One region of the Streptomyces sp. NPDC057486 genome, then DNA from elsewhere that is predicted to be linked to it. Evidence: riboswitches for the same ligand, from Rfam matches in the RefSeq annotation. Region 1 holds a riboswitch; each other region holds the start of a gene.

Region 1 (7,772 bases):
CCTGGGCAGCCGTATCACCGGCCGCCCCACGGACGGCACCGCTAGTGCCTTGACCGGCAATGTTTGCCCCATGAGGAGCGCCGTCCGGTGCGTGTGATCGCAAGGCGGCCGGAAGTCCTTGGATGGGGTCTCCCCTGCTCGAACGGAGTTGAGAGCTTGGGGAAGGAGCTACCAGGGCTTTTGGCCAACGCGGAAGGGGGTCCCCCCTGGCCCTTGAGGCCTTGGGGGAGCGCGTGCCGGGCGGTGCGACGGGGCAAAGCTTGCCGGGAGGGGCACTAGTGCTGCGACCGGAAAGGTCTGCCGGGAAGCCCGCGGCGTCCGGTGCGGTGCATCGCAAGGCGGAGGATCGCCCTCGTACCGGACGTACTCGGGTGATGCGACAACGCAGCGAGGTTCCGGGCGTCGCGAGCCGGTGAACCTTTCCGGTCGCAGCACCGGGGGAGCCGGCCGCCCCGGCATCCCCGGTGACGGGTCAGGCGGACGCTTCGGTGAGTTCCGCCAGCTCCTGCTCGGTCAGCCGCAGGTCGGCGACGGCCACCAGTGCCGGCAGCTGATCGACCGTGCGGGCCGAGGCGATCGGGGCGGCTACGGTCGGACGGGCGGCGAGCCAGGCCAGGGCGACGGTCGCGATCTCGGCGCCGCGCTCCTGGGCCACCCTGTCGAGTGCGGCCAGGACCTTCCGGCCCCGCTCCGACTCCAGGTGCCGGCCGGCATTCTCGGCCCGGGCGCTCTCCACCGACGTGCCCGGACGGTACTTGCCGGTGAGGAAACCGGAGGCCAGGGCGAAGTACGGGACGGCGGCGAGCCCGGCGCGGGCGGCGGTGTCCTGGAGCTCGCCCTCGTAGGTGTCACGGGAGACGAGGTTGTAGTGCGGCTGCAGGGCGACGTAACGGGCCAGCCCCTCGCGCTCGGAGAAGTCCAGGGACGCCTGGAGCCGCTCCGGGCTGATGTTGGAGGCGGCGATGGCGCGCACCTTGCCGTCCTTCACCAACTGGTCGAAAGCGGTGATGATCTCCTCGACCGGGACGGTCTCGTCGTCGAAGTGCGTGTAGTAGAGATCGATGTGGTCGGTGCCGAGACGGCGCAGCGACTGCTCGGCCGCGGCCTTGATGGTGGTCGCGGAGAGGCCCTTGTACTCGGGATGGGCGCCGACCTTCGTCGCGACGACGATGTCGGAGCGGTCGGAGCGTGCGGCGAGCCATTTGCCGATGACGATCTCCGACTCGCCGCCCTCGTTGCCGGGGACCCAGGCGGAGTACGAGTCGGCGGTGTCGATGAAATTGCCGCCCGCCGCGGCATACGCGTCGAGGACGGCGAACGACTGCGCCTCGTCGGCGGTCCAGCCGAAGACGTTGCCGCCGAGGGCGAGCGGGAAGACCTGAAGGTCGGAAGAGCCGAGCCTGCGGAGAGAAGTCATAAGTGGATCAACAAAATCCACCGGTGCCGCTATTCCATGCATGATGCACGGGAAAGCCGTGGAGAAACGGACCGGCAGCCCTGACGTCGGGGGGTGAGCGTCAGGGCTGCCGGGGATCGATGGCGGGCCGGTGGGACGGCTCGCGTTCCTCGGGTCAGGGCGTGAGGCCCTTGTCGCGCAGCCAGGTCATCGGGTCGATGCCCGTGCCGCTCGAGGTGTGGACCTCCAGGTGGAGGTGAGGGCCCGTCACATTTCCGGTGGCACCGACGCGGCCGATGGTCTCACCGGTGGTGACCTTCTGGCCGACGCTGACGTTGATCGACGACTGGTGACAGAACCACAGCTCCGTACCGTCCTCGAGCTCCAGGACCGTGCGGTAGCCGTAGGAGCCGGACCAACCGGCCGACTTGATGGTGCCGGTGTGGATGGCCTTGATCGGGGTGCCGGTCGGAGCCGCGAAGTCGAGACCGGTGTGGTAGCCGGAGGACCACATCGAACCGGCCTGGCCGAAGGTCGAGGTGATCGTGTACGAGGAGGTGGGGATGGCGTAGCTGGCGGCCAGTTTGGCGAGCCGCTCGGCCTCGGCCTTCGCCTTCGCCTCCGCCTCCGCCTTCTTCTTCGCGGCCTCGGCCTTGGCCGCCGCGACGTCCTGCTTCTGCTTCGCCTCGGCTGCCGCCTTCTCCGCGGCGGCCTTCTCCTCGGCCGCCCTGGCCTCCTCGTCGGCGGCGTTCTGCTGCTGCTCGGCCTGCTGGAGGATGCGGGCGCGGAGCGCCTCGCCGGCGTCGGTGGCGCCCTGCTCGGCCTCGGCGGTGGTGATGCCCGCGCTGGTCAGCGGTGCGGCGGCGGTCTCGGCCTGGGCCTGGTCGATGGCGGACCCGTCGGAGAACAGCGCGCCCACCCCGGGGAGGGAGCCGGCGTCGGGGAGATTGTCCGCGATGGAATCGGGAAGGGAGATGGAGACCGGCGGCTTGCTCTGCGCGGTGGCCATGCCGCCCGCGCCGACGGCCGCGATGACACCGACACCGAGAACCGTGGAGCTACGGGCGAGCCCGTTGCGCTGCTTGGCGACGCGGTGCCTGCCACGTACGGGGCGGACGGACTCCTCGGTGGGGTTCCATTCCTCCCAGGCCCGGTCGGTCTCTCCGAAGCCTTCGGTGCCGAACTCGGTGTCCGTCCCGGATCCGTACTCGGTGGTGAAGTCGGGGCCGAACCGGGAAGGGGCTTCGGGGGCAGGCTTGTTGGACGCCACGGGGGCGCACTCCTTTCCTTCCTTCTCGCCTACCGGGTTAGCTGACGGGTTCGGAGCAGGAAGGTCTCCTACGGATTCCTCTGCCTCTCACGAGACACAGGTGTCCGATTCACCCCATGTAGGTGGTTCCCCGGTTCCCTTGCGGAATTCGGCGCTCGCGCACGGGTGCCGCCACTGACGACGGCTGGGACGACCGCGCTGCGTTATCGAACGTTAATAGACACACGGGTCCGATTCCAAGCCGTTCCCACTGATCGTTGACGACCTTGGCCTGGACTTTACGGGACACAACCGGGTGGAATCGGACGAGTTGACCCCGACTCAGCCGCTACCGTCTTTCTGACGTTGCGTCAAACGTTATGCGGAGCGGAACTCTTCGATTACGCACGGTGGCATCGTCCTCGTGTGCTCACCGCAGTCGCGACTCATTCCTGACCGCGCCCCACGATCTTCACCTTCGTGCGCCGTTCCAGCTGCCCCTCCGCGGGCCGCGCGACCGCCACCAGTGCCAGGTCGTCGGTGGACTTGCCACCCGTGTGCACCCGTACGTCATCGGTCAGTGCGGACAGCAGTTCCTCGGGCCCGGGGAAGAGCCGTCCGCGCAGTCGGGCCGCCGGATCGTAGAAGATCCCCTGTTTGTCCCGAGCCTCGGAGAGGCCGTCGGTGTAGACGAGCAGCGTCGTCCCGGCGGCCAGACCCCAGACGTCGGCCAGGTCCGGCCACACCCCCAGCCCCATACCGAGCGGCAGCGCGGGCACGCTCGGCACCAGCACCTCCACCTCGCCGTCGGCATGGAGCAGCAGCGGCTCGGGATGGCCGCGGTTGACGATCCGTACCTCGGCACCGCCATGCGGGATCTCGGCGAGTGCGGCGGTGACGAACCCCTCGACCGGATCGATCCCGCCGCGCCGCTCCCCCTCCCGCGCCAGCGCCCGCTCCAGCCGCTGCGCCACGTCCTCCAGCGAAGCCTCCTGCTCGGCGGCCTCCCGGAACGCGCCGATGATCACCGCCACCGCCTCGACCGCGTCGAGCCCCTTGCCCCGCACGTCCCCGACCACCAGCCGCACGCCGTGCGGGCTGTCCACCACGGCGAACAGGTCGCCGCCGACGAACTCGTCCGCCTGCGCCGCCTCGTACCGCGCGGCGACCTGCAGCCCGCCGATCCAGTCGTTCGGCTTCGGCAGCACGGCCCGCATGGCGGTCTCCGCGATGACCCGCGCCGAAGCCAGCTGCTGAGTGCTTCGCCGTACGACTCCGTTGATGAAGAGGGCGAGGAGCGAGACGGTGAGCACGGTGAGGATCTCGAGGGACGGCACGACCTGCAGCACCGTGCCGCTCTCACTCCGCAGGACGAGGATCGAGAGCAGCGAGGCGGCGCCGATACGGACGGTGCCCGCCCGGGTGAAGAACGGCGCGGCGACCAGCGGGGCAGCCACGAAGAGCGGCACGGCGGTGAACGGCGGCGGGGTGAGGATGTCGAACACGAGCCCGACGATGATCATCAGTGCAGGCAGCACGCCGACGAACCGCCGGGAACGGCTGCCGCCCCCGGCCCGCACCCCCCGCAGCTTCTCCGCCATCCCCACCAGTGGTCTCCTGCCCGGTACGCGCAGCGGCTCCTGTGGTCTCCTGCCCGATGCGCCCCCGCGGCCTCCTGCCCGGTACGCGCCTGACTGCGGACGGTGCCGCACCCCACTCCCCCAGGCTGGCCGGAGCGGCGTCGCGCGGCGACTCCGCGTCGGCCGAAGGGGGGACGGAAACGCGAATCAGGCCCGGCATGCTTCATGCATGCCGGGCCTGATTCTTCAGTAGCGGGGACAGGATTTGAACCTGCGACCTCTGGGTTATGAGCCCAGCGAGCTACCGAGCTGCTCCACCCCGCGTCGGTGAACACAACTCTACGCCATCCGGGACGGACGGTTGACCATTTACTGGTCCGCCTGCGCCCATCCATGCCCACCGCTGCACCAAGGTGCCGGATTCGAGAAGCAGTTGCCGGCTCGCAGCCTGCCCGGATGGCCTCCGACGACCGCACCGCTCACCCCTGCCCGTACCGACCACACCCCGCAGTCGCCCGTGCACGGCGCGCTCATCGGCGGCCTCGGGTTCATCGCGGGGTTCATGGGGCTTCTGCTGTATCAGCGAAAGGTTTCCGCAGCCGCGCGGACGGCGACGGACGAGGGTGCCGCGCCCCCCACAGCGGAAGCCCCCGCAACGAAATCCCTCGTACCGGAGGCCTCCGGAGCGGAGAAGCAGCCCGGCTCAGCTCGAGTCGGTGATGCGCGGCGCCCGCTTCGCGTCGACCGCCGGCTTCGCCGCCTTCGCGCCGCGCTGGAGCGCATGGAGGATCGCCAGCCCCTGGCTGACCACGCCCGCCGCCATCTCGTTGACACCGTTGGTGCCGTTGAGAACGGTGAGGTCGGCCCCCGACATCCCGCGGGCGGCCGCGTCGGCCAGGGCCGGCAGGTTCTCCACGATGCGGTTGGCCGCGATCAGCTCCTGATTGCCGTCCCGGAGCGAGGTGGCCCGCGCGGTGTTGGCGTCGGCCTGCGCCTGGGCAAGGGTCCGTTCGGCGTACGCACTGCCGTCGGCCTGGAACTTCGTCTGGTCGCGGGCGGCCTCGGCGAGCGTGCGCTGCCGATACGCCTCGGCGTCGGCCGGACGCCTGACCTCCGCCTCCAGCCGTTGCGCGGCCAGCGACGCCTGCCGCTCGGCCAGTGCGGTCTGCTCCTCGACGACCTCGTGCGAGGCCCTGGCCTGGGCCAGCGGTCCGGCCTGGGCGGCGCGGGCGTTGCACTGCTCGGTCTCGGCGAGGAAGCCGGCCCGCTTGATCGCGGTGTCCCGCTCGTACTCGGCCTTGAGCGCCGCGGCCTGCTGCTCCCGCTCGGTCGCCTCCTGGTCGGCCCTGGCCTGGGCGATCCGCGCCTGGCTGGCCACGGCGGCCGCGTGCGGGGCGGCGAGGTTCTTGATGTAGCCGGTGGAGTCCTCGATCTCCTGGATCTGGAGGGCGTCCACGACGATGCCGAGCTTCTCCATCTCGCCGTGGCTGCCCGCGATGACCTCCTGGGAGACCCGGTTCCGCTCCCGGATGATCTGCTCGACGGTCAGCCCGCCGACGATGGAACGCAGGTGTCCGGCGAAGATCCGGCCGGCGAGCTCCTCCATCTGGTCCTGTTCGGACAGGAAGCGACGGGCGGCGTTCGCGATGGAGACGGCGTCGTCACCGACCTTGAAGACGGCGACGGCGCGGACGTTGAGACGGATGCCCTGCTGGGTGACGCAGTCCTCGGTGATCTCCGCCTCGCGCAGCGCCAGGGAGAGCATGCGCACCTTCTGCTTCACCGGCACGACGAAACTGCCGTGACCGGTGACGATCCGGAACTGGGTGTCGTGCGTCTGCCGTTTCGATCCGGAGATGAGCATCGCCTCGTTGGGGGCGGGAACGTGCCAGAACAACATGAGCGGACTCCTGCCGTACGCCTTTTCTCGACGTGATGTCCCGGTGCGGCGGCGCTCATCGCTGTCCCCGGCGTCGTTCCCCGGCGTCGGTTCGCGGTTCAGGACGGCAGACGTTCGACGATCACGCCGCGTGCCGAGACCGAGTCGACGACAACGACGCGTACGTCCCTGTCGATCGACGTCGCCGACCATGCGGTGTAGGCCTCCGACCCACCCCGTACGGCCACCAGTACCTCGCCGGGGCCGTTCGGCGGGATCGGCACGGTGACGCGGCCGATCGCCCCGATCGGGCTCCAGGCGGACCCATCTGCGGCGCTCATACGCCACACGCCTCCCTCGGTCATTCCACGGTACTCCGCGCCGCCTCCGGGGAACGGCCCCTGAGGAACGGCCCGTACGACAGCGGGCAGGGTCCGAAATCTGATGATATGACTGATTGAGGATTCAGTCGTTCAGGACTGTGTCACCGACACGGAGCGACGAGCCGAACGACGCGACGACCAGGGAGCGGAACGTGGACGAATACCCTCTGCTCAACCTCTTCTGGACCATGCTCTGGTTCTTCCTCTGGATCATGTGGCTCTTCCTCCTCTTCAAGGTCATCTCGGACATCTTCCGCAGCGACGACCTCGGCGGCTGGGCGAAGGCGGGCTGGCTGATCCTGGCCCTGGTACTGCCGTACCTCGGCGTCCTGATCTACGTGATCGCACGCGGTAAATCCATGGGGAAGCGCGACGTCGCGGAAGCCAAGGAGCGGGAAGCCGCCTTCAAGGCGTACGTACGGGAAGCCGCCGCCACCGGTGACACGACCGGCCCGGCGAAACGCGGCAGCAGCGTCGAGGAGCTGGCGAAACTCGCCGAGCTGAAGGACCGCGGCGCGATCACGGACGAGGAGTTCCAGCGGGCGAAGACGAAGCTCCTCGTCTGAGCTCATCCCACTCCGCAGTGGGCTCACCCCACCCGCAGTGGACGACGATCCGCTGGATCGAGTTGTTGCCGAAGCCGCCACGGTTCCACGGCTGGCTGAGGGGCTGGACCCGGCCACCGGCGTCGGTGGCACGGGCGCTGAGGACATGGGTGCCCGGCACCGCCTTCCACGGCGCCTGCCACCGTTGCCAGGCCCACGTGTGCCTGCCGTCCCCGTCCGGCGGGGCGAGTTCGGCGTCGTACCAGGAGCGGCCGTCGTCCGTGCTCACCTCGACCCGGACGACCGGCGGCTCCCCCGACCAGGTGCGGCCCCGGAGCAGCACCCGACCGGGGCGTACGAAACGGGTCCGGGACATGAAGTCCGGGAACCCGGGCGGGATCATCAGCGCCCGGGGGGCCATCCGGGTGACGGCTTCACCGGGATCGTCGGGCTCCTGCCGGTAGCGGTAGGCGGTCGTCTGCTGGAAGCCGGTGAACGGGGTCTCGGTGAGCCGTATCTCCCGAAGCCATTTCACGTGCGCCATGCCGTACCAGCCGGGCACCACCAGCCGCAGCGGATGGCCGTGCTGCGGCGGCAGCGGACCGCCGTTCATCGCGTACGCCACCAGCACTTCCGGCGTGTCGCCGGTGGCCACGTCCACCGGCAGGCTCCGCCGGTAGTCCTGCTCGACGCCCCGCTCGACACCGTGGTCGGCACCGCAGAACACCGCCTCGACGGCA
Region 2 (7,772 bases), on a different contig from region 1:
GCCTCGGTCGCCTGAGGGACCGGAGTCCCTCACGGGCACAAGGCCGCCACGCCGTGCCGGGGGCATACCCCCGGGCGCCATGGCCGCCCGGAGCACGCTCACAAATAGAACGCGTTTCGAACATAGAGCCAAGGCTCTGTGCACAGTCCGCCGAAAGACGGCCGATTGCCCGTTTCCTGCGGGCCCGGGACCCGAGGAAGATTGTCGCCGTCACGTACTGCCGGGTACAGTCGCGGCCACTGCTTTCCCCCTGGGATTCCCCCACCGGACCCCAGACCCAGGTCCTGCTGCCGAGGCGAGAGAGAAGTTGGTGAACGACCAGCACCCCTACGCCGGGTATGTCGGTTACGACAGCCACTCCACGGGCAGCTTCGACAGCGACCCGCTGTTCGGCTCCCTCCCTGGCAGCCACGACGGCACGTACGACACCACCGGCTACAGCAGCGGCAACGGCACCGGACAGGCCGGATACAGCGGCCAGTACGACTCCGTCCAGTGGGACACCGGCGCGCATCAGACCGTCGCGTACGACCCCTATGCCGCGTACGGGACCCAGCACCCGCAGCAGTACGACACCACCGCGACCTGGATGCCGGAAGCCCCGGGCATCCCCGCGCAGGGCGGCTCTCCGGACGCGTCGGGCCAGTGGGACACCAACGGCTGGCACCAGAACGGCCAGTGGGCGACGACCGGGACGGCCGCCTACGACACCGGCGCATACGACGCCACTGCCTGGAACACCGGCGCCACGCCCGAGCACGAACAGCAAACCGCGCAAACCGCGCACGAGTCGTACGAACCCGAACAGGCCGCGTACGAGGCGTACGAGGACCAGGGTTCCCACGCTCCGTACGAGCCCTACTCGCCCGCAGGGACCGTGGAGCCCGCGGACCTCACCGCGACCTCCGAGTTCGGCGTCGCCGACCTGGATCCGGACCTCGACGCCGATACGGACGACGCGGCAGACCGGGCGGACCACGCGGCGGAGCACATCGCCGACATCCCCCGCCCTGCGAGCCGTTCCGTCACCCGCGGCGGCGGTGGCAGTCGCAGCCGTCGTCGCACCCCCGCCAAGCGTTCCGCTCTTCTCACCGTCGCCGTCCCCTCCGCCTGCGTGATGAGCGTCGCCGGTATCGCCGCCGCCTCCGTCGGCGGACTGGGCAGCGGCGAGGACACCAAGGACGACACCACGTCGATGGCGGCCGCCGACCTCGGCAGCGTCAAGCCGGCCGACGCCAACAACAAGCTGGACACCCAGCTCGCCAACCTCAGCGCCGACGCCGAGAACTTCGCCGACCGCGCCAGCCGCACCCAGGAGCGCATCGACCTGAGGGAGCGGCAGGCCGCCGAGAAGAAGAAGCGCGAGGAGGAGGCCGCCCGGAAAGAGGCGCTGCGGCCCAAGTTCCTCCTGCCGGTCAAGCAGCACGGCCTCAGCGCCTACTACGGCCAGGCGGGCGTCAACTGGATGTCCGTGCACACGGGCATCGACTTCCCCGTCTCGTACGGCACTCCGGTGATGGCCGCGACCGACGGCACCGTACGCACCCAGTGGAACAGCGCCTACGGGAACATGGCCATCGTCACCACGGCCGACGGCACCGAGACCTGGTACTGCCATCTGAGCAGCACCAGGATCCGCTCGGGCCCGGTCAAGGCCGGTGACGTCATCGCGTACTCCGGGAACTCCGGCAACTCCACCGGCCCGCACCTGCACTTCGAGGTCCGGCCCGGTGGCGGAGCGGCCATAGACCCGCTGCCCTGGCTCCGCAGCCACGGCCTCGACCCGACCTGAGCAGCAGAGTCCGGCACGGCACAGGCCCCGCCCGTCGGCAGGGGCGGGCGCCCTCGCCCGCCCGTCGGCTCCGGAGCGGACCCCCTGGGGCGTGTGTCGGAAGTCCCGCCTGCCCCGCGACGCCCGGCGCGCACGCTCGCTGCGTTGTCGGGCGCGCCCGAGTACGTCCAGTACGAGGACGACCCTCCGCCTTGCGATCGCACGCACCGGACGCCGCCGGGCCCACCCTTCGGGCGGACGGCGGGACTTCCGACACACGCCCTAGAGCTTCTCCACCGGCGCGTACCGCAGCAGCAGCTTCTTCGGTCGTTCGTCCCCGAAGTCGACCGTCGCCTTCGCCTGGTCGCCGATCCCCTCGACCGCCGTCACCGTGCCGAGCCCGAACTGGTCGTGCGTGACCCGGTCCCCGACCACCAGCGTGACCGTCGGCTTGTCCGAGGTACGCCGGGTCGCGAAGCCCGAGGGGCCCGAGCGGGCGCGCGACGAGGACAGCGACGACGTGATCCCCGACGTCGGTCCGGCCGGGGCCGCCATCGGCCCGGTCCGCTTCCACTCCAGGTGCTGGTCCGGGATCTCCTCCAGGAACCGCGACGGCGGGTTGTACGAGGGCTGGCCCCACGCACTGCGCATCGCCGCCCGGGTCAGGTACAGCCGCTCACGGGCACGGGTGATGCCGACGTACGCGAGGCGCCGCTCCTCCTCCAGTTCCTTGACCTGTCCCAGGGCGCGCATGTGCGGGAAGACGCCGTCCTCCATGCCGGTCAGGAACACCACCGGGAATTCGAGCCCCTTGGCCGTGTGCAGCGTCATCAGCGTGATGACGCCGGAGCCGTCCTCGTCCTCGTCGGGGATCTGGTCGGAGTCGGCCACGAGCGCGACCTTCTCCAGGAACTCGGCGAGCGTGCCCGTGCCCGCACCTTCCTCCCCGGCGGACTCCCCCCGCTCCTGCTCGAATTCGAGCGCGACGGCGGCGAGTTCCTGGAGGTTCTCGATCCGCGTCTCGTCCTGCGGGTCCGTGGACGCCTGGAGCTCGGCGAGATAGCCGGTCCGTTCCAGCACCGCCTCCAGCACCACGGCGGGGCCCGCGCCGGACTCGACGATCGTGCGCAGCTCCTCCATCAGCGTGTTGAACCGCTTGACGGCGTTGGCCGAGCGGGCCGCCATGCCGTACGCCTCGTCGACGCGGCGCAGTGCCTGCGGGAACGTGATCTTCTCGCGCAGCGACAGTGCGTCGATCATCGCCTCGGCGCGATCGCCGATACCGCGCTTGGGAACGTTGAGGATGCGGCGCAGCGGGACGGTGTCCTCGGGGTTGGCGAGGACCCGGAGATAGGCCAGGATGTCCCGGACCTCCTTGCGCTCGTAGAAGCGCACGCCGCCGACGACCTTGTAGGGCAGGCCGACGCGGATGAAGATCTCTTCGAAGACACGGGACTGAGCGTTCGTCCGGTAGAAGATCGCGACGTCGCCGGCCTTCGCGTCGCCCGCGTCGGTCAGCCGGTCGATCTCGTCGGCGACGAACTGCGCCTCGTCGTGCTCGGTGTCCGCGACATAGCCGGTGATCCGGGCGCCCTCGCCCGCGTTCGTCCAGAGGTTCTTGGGGCGGCGGCTCTCGTTGCGCTCGATGACCGCGTTGGCGGCGGAGAGGATCGTCTGCGTGGAGCGGTAGTTCTGCTCCAGCAGGATCGTCGTCGCGTTCGGGTAGTCCTCCTCGAACTGGAGGATGTTGCGGATCGTCGCGCCGCGGAAGGCGTAGATCGACTGGTCGGCGTCACCCACGACGCAGAGCTCGGCGGGGGCGTCGGCCTCTCCGGCCGGGCCGACCAGCTCGCGTACGAGCGTGTACTGCGCGTGGTTGGTGTCCTGGTACTCGTCGACGAGGACGTGCCGGAAGCGGCGTCGGTAGTGCTCGGCGACGTCGGGGAACGCCTGGAGCAGATGGACCGTCGTCATGATGATGTCGTCGAAGTCCAGTGCGTTGGCCTCGCGCAGCCGGGACTGGTACATCGCGTACGCCTGGGCGAGCGTCTTCTCGAAGCCGTCCGCGGCCTGGCCGGCGAAGGTCTCCTCGTCGATCAGCTCGTTCTTCAGGTTCGAGACCTTGGCCGTGAACGACTTCGGCGGGAAGCGCTTCGGGTCGAGGTCCAGATCGCGGCAGACCAGGGCCATCAGCCGCTTGGAGTCGGCCGCGTCGTAGATCGAGAACGACGAGGTGAAGCCGAGCCGCTTCGACTCGCGGCGCAGGATCCGCACGCACGCGCTGTGGAACGTCATGACCCACATGGCGTTGGCGCGCGGTCCGACGAGCTGCTCGACGCGCTCCTTCATCTCGCCCGCGGCCTTGTTGGTGAAGGTGATCGCGAGGATCTGGCCGGGGTGCACGCCCCGCTCGGCCAGCAGGTGGGCGATCCGGTGGGTGAGCACCCGGGTCTTGCCGGAGCCCGCGCCGGCGACGATGAGCAGCGGCGATCCGGCGTGAACGACCGCGGCGCGCTGCTCGGTGTTCAGCCCGTCGAGCAGGGCGGCGGAGTCGATGGCGGGGCGGTGGGCGCCGTCCCGGTAGTACGCGTCCCGGTGCGGCGGGGGCGCGTCGAAGACACCCGCGAAGAGGTCCTCCGGCACCGCTTCGGGTGCGGAGTCCTCGGGGGGCGGCGGGGGTTCTTCCTCCGAGTGCTGGAGGCCGGCCAGGAAACTGTCGTCAAAGAGGCTGCTCATCGCCTCACGAGTCTAGGGCGACGCACCGACACTCTGCGGCCGCATGGGAAAGCGCGACCGGAAGGCACCTACGCACGGAGAGCGCCCACCCACGCCCCGTAAGGGAATCGGGGCCCGGACCGCCTCCTCCGACCTCTCTTCACCAAGGTCACGAAAACGTATCGGGCATATCGAACATCAAGCTTCACAGCGGCACCACGGTTGGCTAGCGTGCTCCGTCGGGCGGCCCGTACCCCCTTGAGGCGAACCACGCCGAGCGGGCTCCCCCGCCGAATCCGCGCTGCCCACAGGGAAGTTCGGAACCGGGGACCCACATGCGAAACCGGGGTGAATCGGTCTGTATCCCCACTCGGACCGTAGGGCAGCCTTCCGTTCCGCCCGAACCCGACAGCTAACCCGGTAGGCGGTCCACGGAAGGAGATGCCGGCTTTGGCATCGCATCGCAAACCGCGCAGCCGGGTACGCACCACCACCCCCGCCGTCGGGCTCACGACGGCCGCACTGGCAGGCGTGACCCTGCTGTCGACCCAGAGCGCCACGGCCGCCCCGAGCGCACCCAAGCCCAGCATCGAGGACGTGCAGAAGAAGGTCGACGACCTCTACCGGCAGGCGGGCACCGCGACCCAGCAGTACAACCAGGCGAAGGAGGCCTCCGCCAAGCAGCGCGGCAAGGTCGACGCCCTGCTGGAGGACGTGGCCGAGCGCGCCGACAAGCTGAACGAGGCGCGCAGAACACTCGGCAACTACGCGGCCGCGCAGTACCGCACCGGCTCCATCGCCCCGACCGCCACCTTCTTCCTGGCCGACGACCCGCAGTCGTACTTCGACCAGAACCAGCTGATGAACCGGATGACCGCCCAGCAGCAGAAGGCGGTCACGGACTTCCGTACGCAGCAGGCAGCGGCGGCGAAGAAGCGCGCCGAGGCGACGAAGAGCCTGGAGACGCTCACCGAGTCCCAGGCCACGCTCCGGACCAGCAAGCAATCCGTCCAGAAGAAGCTGGGCGAGGCGCGCACGATGCTGTCGAAGCTGACGGCCGAGGAGAAGGCGCGGCTGGCGGCACTGGAGCGCGAGAAGGAGGCGGAGGCCAAGCGCAAGGCGGAGGAACTCGCCCGCCGGCAGGCCGCCGCCAAGGCCGAGGCGGACCGCAAGGCCCAGGAGGCGGCGAAGAAGGCCGCCTCCACCAGCGGCACGGGCACGGGGGCGGGCACGGGCACGGGAACCGGGACCGGGACCGGGACCGGCTCGGACACCAGTGCCACCACGAAGGCCGAGAAGGTTCTCGCCTTCGCCCGCGCCCAGATCGGCAAGCCGTACGTCTGGGGAGCGACGGGCCCCTCCTCGTACGACTGCTCAGGGCTGACCCAGGCCGCCTGGAAGGCGGCGGGCGTCGACATCCCCCGCACCACCTGGGACCAGGTGAAGATCGGCACCCGGATAGCCACGGCCGACCTGCAACCGGGCGACCTCGTCTTCTTCTACGACGACATCAGCCACGTCGGTATCTACAAGGGCGACGGCATGATGATCCACGCCCCGAAGCCCGGGGCGAACGTCCGCGAGGAGTCGATCTACTACATGCCGATCTACGGCAGCGTGCGCCCGGCGTGACGCCGAGCTCCTCCAAGGAGTGAGCCCCTGCCGGGTCCGGCAGGGGCTCGCTTCTCGTGCGGGTGGGTCCGGCTCAGGTCCAGAGTGTCGCGATGAAGATGTTGGCGACCGTCAGTCCGCCGACCGCCGCGAACACGCCCTTCTCGACCTTCTCCTCGTCCCGCTTGATGTAGACCAGCGCGAGGATCACCACCAGGACCGCCAGCTTCACGCCGATCTTGATGTTGTTGACCGGGTGGTCGTCGGCCTGGTTGAGCCCGACCAGCGCGACACCGGTGACCAGCATGGTCAGCGCTCCGTGCAGCATCGCCGGGACGAAGCGTGCCGTGCCCGCGCCCATCGCCTTCATCTGGGTCAGGAAGCCGCCCAGGAGGGCGGCGATGCCGATGATGTGCAGCGCGACGAAGACATTGATGAGTACGTCCATGAGGCCGCAGCCTAGCCGGGGCCATATCACCCCTCTTCGGCGAGGTGGGGGCTACCCGGCATTTCGCTCGCATCTGTACCAATTGCCTGACTCTGACGGAATTTTCCAGTCACTCGGCGACAATACATTGCCAAATTCGGGCAATAGCCGTCATTGCGACTCTTCCTCGCGCCCCGGGCTTAGCGTCCCTGTCCAGGTGGCCGGCTTCACCACCGCTCCGCACCCGGACGGCAGCCCGGTCACCCCGCCGAGAAATCCGGCGGCGGGCCGCTCCCCCTGTTGGTGTCCCGCCGCCGGACCTCAGCGGCCCGCCGGTAGGCCCCGACGGGCAGTCGACCCAAGGAGCCCCGCCCCTGTGGCAGTGCATCGAAAACCCAGGCAGCGCCCGCACACCGGCTCCGCCGCCCGCACCGCAGCCACCCTCGCCCTCGCCGGGGCCGCGACCGCCGCCGTCCTGCCGGGCTCCGCGCACGCCGAACCACAGCCCACCCCCGCCCGGATCAAGGCCGAGGTGGACCGGCTGTACCACGACGCCGAGGTCGCCACCGAGCAGTACAACGGCGCGAAGGAGGAGGCGACCGCCGCCGCCAAGTCCTTGAACGCACTGCGCGACGAGGCCGCCCGCAGGGCCGAACGCCTCAATGCCTCCCGCAACGCACTCGGTTCGCTCGCCGCCGCGGAGTACCGCACGGGCGGCCTCGACCCCGCCGTGCAGCTGGCGCTGTCCTCGGACCCCGACCAGTATCTGCAACGGGCCTCGTACGTGGAGTGGGCCTCCGACCGCCAGGCGGCCGAGGTCTCCAACGTGCAGCGGCAGGTCACCGAGATCGCCCAGCTGCGCACCGAGGCGAAGAACGAGCTGGCGGCCCTCACCGCCCGCCGGGCCGACCTGAAGAAGCACCGGACGACGGTCAGGGCCAGACTGGCCGACGCCCAGAAGCTCCTGGACACCCTCTCGCCCGCGGAGCGTGCCGGGTTCGAACGCGCGGACGCCGCCCGCGCGGATCGCGGCGCCCCGCGCCTGGGCGCCACCCAGGCTCCCAACGCCCGCGCCGCGGAGGCCGTCGCGTTCGCCTACGGGGCGCTCGGCAAACCGTACGTCTGGGGCGCCACCGGACCGTCCTCGTTCGACTGCTCCGGGCTGACCCAGGCCGCCTGGCGCTCCGCCGGCGTCTCACTCCCCCGCACCACATACACCCAGATCAACGCCGGCCGGCACGTCCCCCG
Region 3 (7,772 bases), on a different contig from region 1:
GCTGCTCAGGAAGGCTGCGGCGCCCACGGCGGCCGTGCTGTGCGTGGTGGTGGTACTCCAGGTGCTGAGGCGGCGTTCCCGCAGGTGAAGCCCTACGGCGCAGGCACCCCCGGTCCCGGCTCTTCCCCTCAGCGGTAAGATTCTCAGGGCCGTGAGAAGTCTGCGGGAGCCGTGCGAGGGGTTGAGGATGGCTGGATCGAGGCCGGGGGACCGGGACGCCGTGGCGAAGGTGATCGAGGACTGGGCGCGCGAACGGCCGGAGCTGGACACCAGCCCGCTGGAGGTTCTCGCGCGGCTCCACCGCTCGTTCCTGCGCTACAGCACCAGGCTCACCACGTCGATCGAGCGGCACGGTCTGTCCGTGGCGGGCTTCGACGTGCTGACCGCCCTGCGGCGGTCGGGGAAGCCGTTCCGGTTGACGGCGGGCCAGCTCGCCGACTCCGGACTGGTGTCGTCGGCAGGGGTCACCCTCCGGATCGACCGTCTGGAGAAGGACGGCCTGATCGTCCGTGAACGGGACGCCGACGACCGCAGGGTCGTCTACTCGCGTCTCACGGACAAGGGCCTCACGACGGTGGACACCGTGTTCGCGGAGCATCTCGACAACGAACGCCGGATGCTCGGAGGGCTGTCGCCGTCCGAACGCCGCCAGCTCGCGCGGCTGCTGCGCAGGCTGGAGGACTCGATCCTCGAATCCGACGAGGAGTCGCCCGGCGCCGCGCAGTAGAGGGCGTGCCCCGAATCGTCGTGGTGCTCCCTCGTACGTCGCCGACGCCGGACCGGTCGCGCCGCAGCCACCGGTGTTCCTGGTTCCGGCACTGACCGCCGCTCGTCCCCCCGGTCTCAGCGAAGACCGGGCGCCGGCACGGCCCCGAGACTGCCGAGCAGTTCGCCGGCTGTCGGCGTGGCCGACATCTCGGCTGCGAGGCGCTCGGCACTCGCCCGGTACGACGGTTCCTCGAGTACCCGTTCGACGGCCGACCGCAGGCGGGCGACACCGTCCGGACCGAACCCGGCCCCCTCCTGTCCCGGTCCGTCCGCCGTGACGGTCAGACCTGCGCCCGCCCCGGTGACCAGCTCCGCGTTCGTCGGCTGGTCGGCGAAGAGGGGCACACAGACCAGCGGGACACCGGCGGCGAGGGCGCCGTAGACCGTGCCCGAACCGCCGTGGCAGAGCACGAGGGAGGCGCTGCCCAGTACGTCGGCCTGGGGGACCCACTTCTCCACATGGACATTGCGGGGGATCGCCCCGAAGTCCGACACCTCGGTGAGGGGACCCGTGGTCAGCAGGACGCGTGCCGGCAGCTCGCTCACGGACGCCAGCACCGTCCGGTACAGGGCGGAGGCGTTCGGCATGCCGCCCACCTCGGTGCCGAGCGTGACGTAGACGAGCGGTTCCTCACCGCTGTGCCACCAGTCCGGCAGAGCGTCCGGGGCGGGTGGTTGGTGGTAGCGCCGGGTCACCGCGTACGGCGAGGGGTCCAGGGACGTGGGGAGCCGGGTCAGATAGGGGGAGGCCCTGAGCCGGTCCGCGATGCCCGCACCGTACGAATCGAGTACCGGGCGGAGCAGTTCATCGGTGGACTCCGCGAACTGCGCGGCAGAAACGGCGACCTGGGCATGCGGGACACCGTGGCGCTCGGCTGCCACCACCGACGCGAGCTCGTACATCTCGTGCAGGACGAGATCCGGCCGCCACTCCCGGCAGAGCTCCTCCAGCGTCGGCAGCATGGCGGTGGTGCACAGCCTGCCGAACACCTCCCTGGTCATCAGGGACACGCCCTCGTCCGCAGGCAGTCCCAACACCCGCGTCATCAGCGGGACGAGCTCGGCCTCCGGCGGCTCCCCGCCGATGCGGTAGGGCTGTTCCCGGGTCGTCAGTAACGGTTCGAGCTTGGGCGGTGCGACGACGAGGACATCGTCCCCACGCGCCGCGCAGGCGTCGATGAACGGGACAAGGGGGTTGAAGTGGCCCGATCCGCTGGTCGAGGCGAAAAGTACGCGCATGGCACGACCCTAGGGATCGGCGCCCCACACCCACAGGACTGCATTGCGCCGACTTCCGGCACTCCGCCGCGCCTTGCTGTCCGACCGACGACGCCAGGAGGCCCACGTACCCATCGACAGGGCCCACGCACAACCCGTCCGGTGGATTCGTGGTGCTGCAAGCAGTCGTACGAGGGAAGGAGAGTGAAATGCCTGAAATCTCCGCACCTGTGATCAAACTCGTACGGCAGACCACCGAGCCTGTCGCGGCGCAGACCCTGCGCTCGACGGCGGCCGCGGTGATCGCGTATGTCGTCGCGGTGTGGACCCTTCCGCAGCCCGCACCGCTGACGGCTCCGCTGACCGCGCTCCTCGTCGTCCAGGTCACCCTGTACGCGACACTCACCACGGGCATCCGGCGCGTCAACTCCGTCGTCGTCGGGGTGCTCATCGCCATCGGCTTCAGCGCCCTGGTGGGGCTGAGCTGGTGGAGCCTGGGTCTGACGATCTTCAGCTCGCTGATCATCGGCCGGATGGTGCGGGTGGACGAGTTCGTGCCGGAAGTCGCCATCAGCGCGATGCTCGTCCTCGGCGTCTCCCAGGTCGCCGCCACCGCGTGGGACCGCGTTCTGGAGACCCTGATCGGTGCGGGCGTCGGCCTGTTGTTCAACCTGCTCGCACCTCCCGTATGGGTGCAGAACGCGGGCGTGTCCATCGACGAACTGGCACGGGAGATGGGACGGATGTTCCGGGCCATGGGCGAGGAGGTCGGCGGCCACATCTCCGTCACGCAGGCGGCGGCGAGACTGCACGACGCCCGCAGACTCGACCACGACATCGTGGCCGTCGACGCCTCGCTGCGGCAGGCCGAGGAGAGCCTCCTGCTCAACCCCCGGATCCGGCAGGGTCTTCTGTACCGCATCGTCCTGCGTACCGGACTCGACACACTGGAGATCTGTGCCGTTGTGCTCCGCGTGCTGGCCCGCACGCTGACGGACCTGGCCAAGGCCCGGACGGAGGAAACCATGTTCCCGCAGGACGTGGCCGCCTCGCTCCGGGAACTCTTCACGCAGATGGCCGACGCCATCGAGAGCTTCTCCACGCTGATCACCACCCCGGTGTCCGCCAATGCCGAGGAGGCGGAGTCGAGACTTGCCGACGCACTGGCCGCCAGCCGCGCCACTCGGGACGTGGTGGCCGACCTCCTGCTCGAGGACGTCCAGGAGCACCCCCGACAGTGGCAACTGCACGGTGCGCTGCTCGCCGAGGTCGACCGCATTCTGGATGAGCTGGACATCGACAAGCGCGCCGAACGCCTCGGCGAGGAACTCGACCGCCACTCCGCCGAACTGCACGAACGCCATCCCCGGCTCGCCGCACTGCGGCGGCGGCTCGGCAGCCCCCGGGCCACGCAGCCGACAGTCCCGGGAGCGTGACGCGAGCCGACAGGAGACCGCGCCCCGCGACGCCCGAATGCCTCGGCCCTGCTGCCGCCCGCACACGCGAACGCCCTCTGCAGGGTGGGCACTTCACACCACCGATCGGCGCCCGGAGTCCGGCACGGCTGTTCGGCGCAGGCGGACCGTGCAACCCGGCCTTACGATGCAGGAGGGGCACCGGAAGCCTCGGAGCGCCGGGGCCGAGACCCGCAGGGTCCGCGGTCCCGCGCCTGATCACGGAGACACGTCACATGGCACCTGACCAGATCCCAGGCATCGATCTCGCCGCGGCTCCCAGCGGGGCGGGATGTGCGGACTGCCTGGCGGGCGAAGGACCGGGATGGTGGCTGCACCTGCGCCGCTGCGCCGCGTGCGGTCACATCGGCTGCTGCGACTCCTCCCCCTCGCAGCACGGTACGAAGCACGCACGCGAGGCAGGACATCCCTTCCTGGCCAGCTTCGAGCCGGGGGAGAACTGGCTCTGGAACATCGAGACCGAGGAATATTACGAGGGATTGGAGCTGCTCCCGCCCACCTCGCACCCGGTCGACCAGCCGACCCCGGGACCCCGGGACAAGGTCCCCTCGGACTGGGAGCAGCAGCTGCACTGAAGCCGCGCTCCTCAGCCACCGGCAGACATATGGGTCCTCAGGCACGGATCGGTCGTCCCGTCGGGACAGGCGAGACGGCCGATGTCCCAGCCGGCGCGCCCCGCTCCGGCCTGATAGGCGCTTTCGTAGAAGGCGAGAACGGCCGCACGGGGATCGCTCTCGGTGCGGGCCGCGTCGTACGGCAGCACCGCCAGATGGCTGCCGCCGCGATCCACCCACTGCGCCGACACCGGAGTGAGCGGTTCCTCCGCCAACCGCGCCGGTTCGGGAGCGGTGTACGAGTAGAACGCGGGAGCGGCGAACTTGTCGTCACCGAACCAGAATCCGAAGCTGATCACTTCTCGGGAGTAGGCCTCCCGCGTCACCGGGTCGACCTGCTGGGGCTGGTCGATCTGACGCTCCGAAAAGCGGGTGTGGGCGATATCGAAGGTGTGCCAGAAATGGTGCACGGGACTGACTTTCCCCGAAAACCGCGCCGCGAATTCCTCCAGTACCAGTGCCACTTGACTGAGAACCTGCCAATACCGGTTGGCGTGTTCGGGATCGTATGCCGCGTGCTGGGTGTCCTCGGCGAACGGCCGCTCGGCGTCGGGCAGATCAAATGGCCTGGGCACGTTGATATCCACCTTGATGCCCAGTGCTTCCAGGGCGGCCATGACCTTCTTGTGGAAGGACGCCACAGACTGGCCCGAAAGTGGGAACGAGACCGTCACACCGTCCAGTCTTGTGATGACGAGGCGATGGTCGACGAAGTCGAAGTCCACCGTGAAAATCGGGTTGCCGTCGATCTGCCCCATGGGGCGGGTGGTGATACCGCGGCCGGTGAGGTGAAACGGAACGTTCCACCAGTGATTGCGCCGGACGCTGGCCGCGAGACGGATCTTTCCGACGACCTGCGCGAAGCGGTGGAGCGTCTCTTTGGTGTCACGCCACTCGGCGAGCGGCATGGGCGGGAACAGCTCCATCGCCATCACTTCTTTCGTGCTGCCGGACGGTCCCGGTGGGCGGGCAGGGCGTTCTTCCGCACCATCATGGCCATGCCGAAGGCGTACGGCACCTCGTGCGGCCGTCGTGGTGTCGTTCGTGTGAACCTGCGCGACCAGGCCGGGGTGGGCGGCCACTCGTGCGCCGCAGTCGGCGCAGATGCGTGACGTGCGACTGGCCCCGGTCGCCTCGTGGGAGGCGACCTTCCCGACGAGTCGGAGGCCCGAGGGCCTGTCCGTCGAAGCCAATATCTGCTAAATGTCGGAATTTTGGCGATTAAGGGAAGTTGCTCGACTGTCCGATGCATGCGAAACCCTCACGGGTCGGGGTCTTACGGGTCGGGCAAATCGCCCTTTTCGGACTGAGTGGTGAGAGTCACCTTTCGGGCGCGCGGACGCAGCGGCGTGCCGCCCGGTTCCCTGCTGCGCCAAGAAAGTTGGCTTCGTGGGCCGGGGTGGATCAGGTGAAATTCCGCGACTCGATCTTGTAAATGAATTGTGATCGAGAAATGGGGGCTTGTTCAGGTCGGAGTTTCTCGCCTACGGTCACCGTCAATCCGGATGGAACGCCGAATCCTGCCGCCGTCCGGTAACCCGACCATTCACGTACGGCAGGAGCGGGGGACCCAGGCAAGCCGCCGATCCGGTATCCGGAACGGCTAGGGGTGAAGTCGTATTCCCATACGGCGAGGCAACTCCAGCCTCAACCCGACAGCTCACCTCGTAGGCGACGGAGAGGAATGCGCCATGCCCGCAATGGGTAACCACCGTCGTCGTAAGTCCGGTTCGCTGACTCGCGGAATCATTGCCGTGAGCACGGGCGGAGCCGCTCTGGCTCTTCCGATGATCGGGGCCACCGTTGCCTCGGCAGCGCCGGCGCAGTCTGTCACCGCCGTCGCCAATGCGGTGGCGCCCGCTGCCGCCCCCGCCAAGCCGACTGCCGTGCGGGCGGCTACGCCCTCCACCTATTCCGTGATAGCCGGTGACACCCTTTACAAGATCGCCCTGAGTCAGTCCGTGAGCGGCGGTTGGCAGCAGCTGTACAAGGACAATCGAGCGGTCATCGGAGCCGACCCCGGCGTGATTCACCCGGGCCAGAAGCTCACCATCGGCGCCAAGGCCGCGCCCGCGGCGGTCGAGTCCACGACGGCCGCGAGCACCGCCGCTGTGGTCACCCCCAAGCCCACGACGTACACGAACGACCTCGACGGCTGGATCAAGGAGTCGCTGGCCGTCATGGCCAAGCACGGCATCCCCGGCAGCTACGACGGGATCCACCGCAACATCATGCGCGAGTCCTCGGGCAACCCCCGGGCCATCAACAACTGGGACTCGAACGCAGCCAAGGGCACGCCGTCCAAGGGTCTCCTGCAGGTCATCGACCCCACCTTCCGGGCCTACCACGTGCCCGGTACGTCGATGGACCCCTACGACCCGGTCGCCAACATCACGGCCGCGTGCAACTACGCCGCTGCCAAGTACGGCTCGATCGACAACGTGTTCGGGGCCTACTGACCCCCGGTTGCGTCGATTCGGGAATGACGGGTGGCGAAGGTCCGACAGGGCTTCGCCACCCGTTCCCGTCGGTCCTGTCCTCCTGCCGCGCGGTCCGGGGCGACGCGTGACGTTGCGTGTCCGGGTCCCTCGATCGGGTGCATATTACCCGCAGGTATGTAGTGACTTGACACGCAAACAGCAGTAGAACCAGTTTCACTCTGAAGAGAGTGAGGCGTGTCACATGAGTGACTCTACCATGCATGATGCAGGCACCGAGGGTGTTTCGCGTCGAAGATTCATCACAGGAACTGGTTCTATTTTAGGAGCCGTGGCCCTCGCGGGTCACACCATCCCGGCCCGGGCCGGGATCCGCTCCGCAGCCGCTCCGATCGACTCCGGAGCCCATGTCCCGGCCCTGGTGATCGGCACCGGATACGGCGGCTCCGTCGCCGCACTGCGTCTCGCCCAGGCAGGCGTCGACGTGCACATGATCGAAATGGGCATGGCCTGGGACACCCCCGGCCCGGACGGCAAGATCTTCGCCAACACGACCTCCCCGGACAGCCGGTCGTACTGGCTCCGCACGAGGACCAAGCAGCCGCTCAGCAACTTCCTCGGCTTCCCCATCGACAGGAACATCACCCGCAACACAGGGATCCTCGACGCCGAGGAGTTCAGCGGGATCACCGTCTACCAGGGCCGCGGTGTCGGTGGCGGCTCGCTGGTCAACGGCGGGATGGCGGTCACCCCCAAGCGCGAGAACTTCGGAGCCGTCCTCCCGTCGGTGGACGCCGACGAGATGTACGGCATCTACTACCCGCGCGCCAATGCCGGGCTCGGCGTCGGCACCATCGATCCGGCCTGGTTCGACACCGCCGCGTGCTACCAGTACGCCCGGGTCGGCCGTAAGCAGGCCGAACGTGCCGGCTTCCCGTTCGTCTTCGTGCCCACCGTGTACGACTGGGACTACATGAGGCAGGAGGAGGCCGGAACCGTCCCCAGGTCGGCGCTGGCCGGCGAGATCCTCTACGGCAACAACTACGGCAAGAAATCGCTGCAGAAGACGTACCTCGACCGGATCAGAGCCACCGGCAGGGTCGCCATCTCGCCGCTGCACAAGGTCACTTCGGTCGCCCCGGCGGCAGGTGGCGGCTACACGGTCGTCATCGACCAGATCGACACCGGCGGTGACACCACGGCCACCAAGACGGTGACCGCCGACCGGGTGTTCTTCGCGGCCGGCAGCGTGGGCACCA

Evidence for each region. A riboswitch is a leader RNA that binds a small molecule or an ion and turns the genes downstream of it on or off. The one in region 1 is predicted to bind cyclic di-AMP.
Region 2: linked by a shared signal. The riboswitch ahead of ACFU6I_RS24730 (NlpC/P60 family protein) and the one ahead of ACFU6I_RS31510 (M23 family metallopeptidase) in region 1 are both predicted to bind cyclic di-AMP.
Region 3: linked by a shared signal. The riboswitch ahead of ACFU6I_RS14005 (transglycosylase SLT domain-containing protein) and the one ahead of ACFU6I_RS31510 (M23 family metallopeptidase) in region 1 are both predicted to bind cyclic di-AMP.

Annotation. Positions count from the first base shown of each region.
Region 1 covers NZ_JBHVEE010000085.1:16,024-23,795, reverse strand. Annotated here, with positions in the region: gene ACFU6I_RS31520 (PrsW family intramembrane metalloprotease) at 1-45, shown strand, start outside; gene ACFU6I_RS31515 (aldo/keto reductase) at 473-1,417, opposite strand; gene ACFU6I_RS31510 (M23 family metallopeptidase) at 1,572-2,666, opposite strand; cyclic di-AMP (ydaO/yuaA leader) riboswitch at 2,678-2,830, opposite strand; gene ACFU6I_RS31505 (PP2C family protein-serine/threonine phosphatase) at 3,092-4,246, opposite strand; tRNA gene ACFU6I_RS31500 (tRNA-Met) at 4,476-4,549, opposite strand; gene ACFU6I_RS31495 (SPFH domain-containing protein) at 4,929-6,125, opposite strand; gene ACFU6I_RS31490 (hypothetical protein) at 6,224-6,445, opposite strand; gene ACFU6I_RS31485 (SHOCT domain-containing protein) at 6,640-7,053, shown strand; gene ACFU6I_RS31480 (sulfite oxidase) at 7,007-7,772, opposite strand, start outside.
Region 2 covers NZ_JBHVEE010000055.1:27,085-34,856, reverse strand. Annotated here, with positions in the region: gene ACFU6I_RS24745 (esterase/lipase family protein) at 1-15, shown strand, start outside; gene ACFU6I_RS24740 (M23 family metallopeptidase) at 311-1,792, shown strand; gene pcrA (DNA helicase PcrA) at 2,054-4,507, opposite strand; cyclic di-AMP (ydaO/yuaA leader) riboswitch at 4,765-4,929, shown strand; gene ACFU6I_RS24730 (NlpC/P60 family protein) at 4,928-6,118, shown strand; gene ACFU6I_RS24725 (hypothetical protein) at 6,192-6,545, opposite strand; gene ACFU6I_RS24720 (C40 family peptidase) at 6,901-7,772, shown strand, end outside.
Region 3 covers NZ_JBHVEE010000023.1:69,243-77,014, reverse strand. Annotated here, with positions in the region: gene ACFU6I_RS14035 (hypothetical protein) at 1-88, shown strand, start outside; gene ACFU6I_RS14030 (MarR family winged helix-turn-helix transcriptional regulator) at 188-727, shown strand; gene ACFU6I_RS14025 (glycosyltransferase) at 844-2,007, opposite strand; gene ACFU6I_RS14020 (aromatic acid exporter family protein) at 2,196-3,422, shown strand; gene ACFU6I_RS14015 (UBP-type zinc finger domain-containing protein) at 3,677-4,036, shown strand; gene ACFU6I_RS14010 (DUF5996 family protein) at 4,048-5,001, opposite strand; cyclic di-AMP (ydaO/yuaA leader) riboswitch at 5,577-5,762, shown strand; gene ACFU6I_RS14005 (transglycosylase SLT domain-containing protein) at 5,767-6,534, shown strand; gene ACFU6I_RS14000 (GMC oxidoreductase) at 6,758-7,772, shown strand, end outside.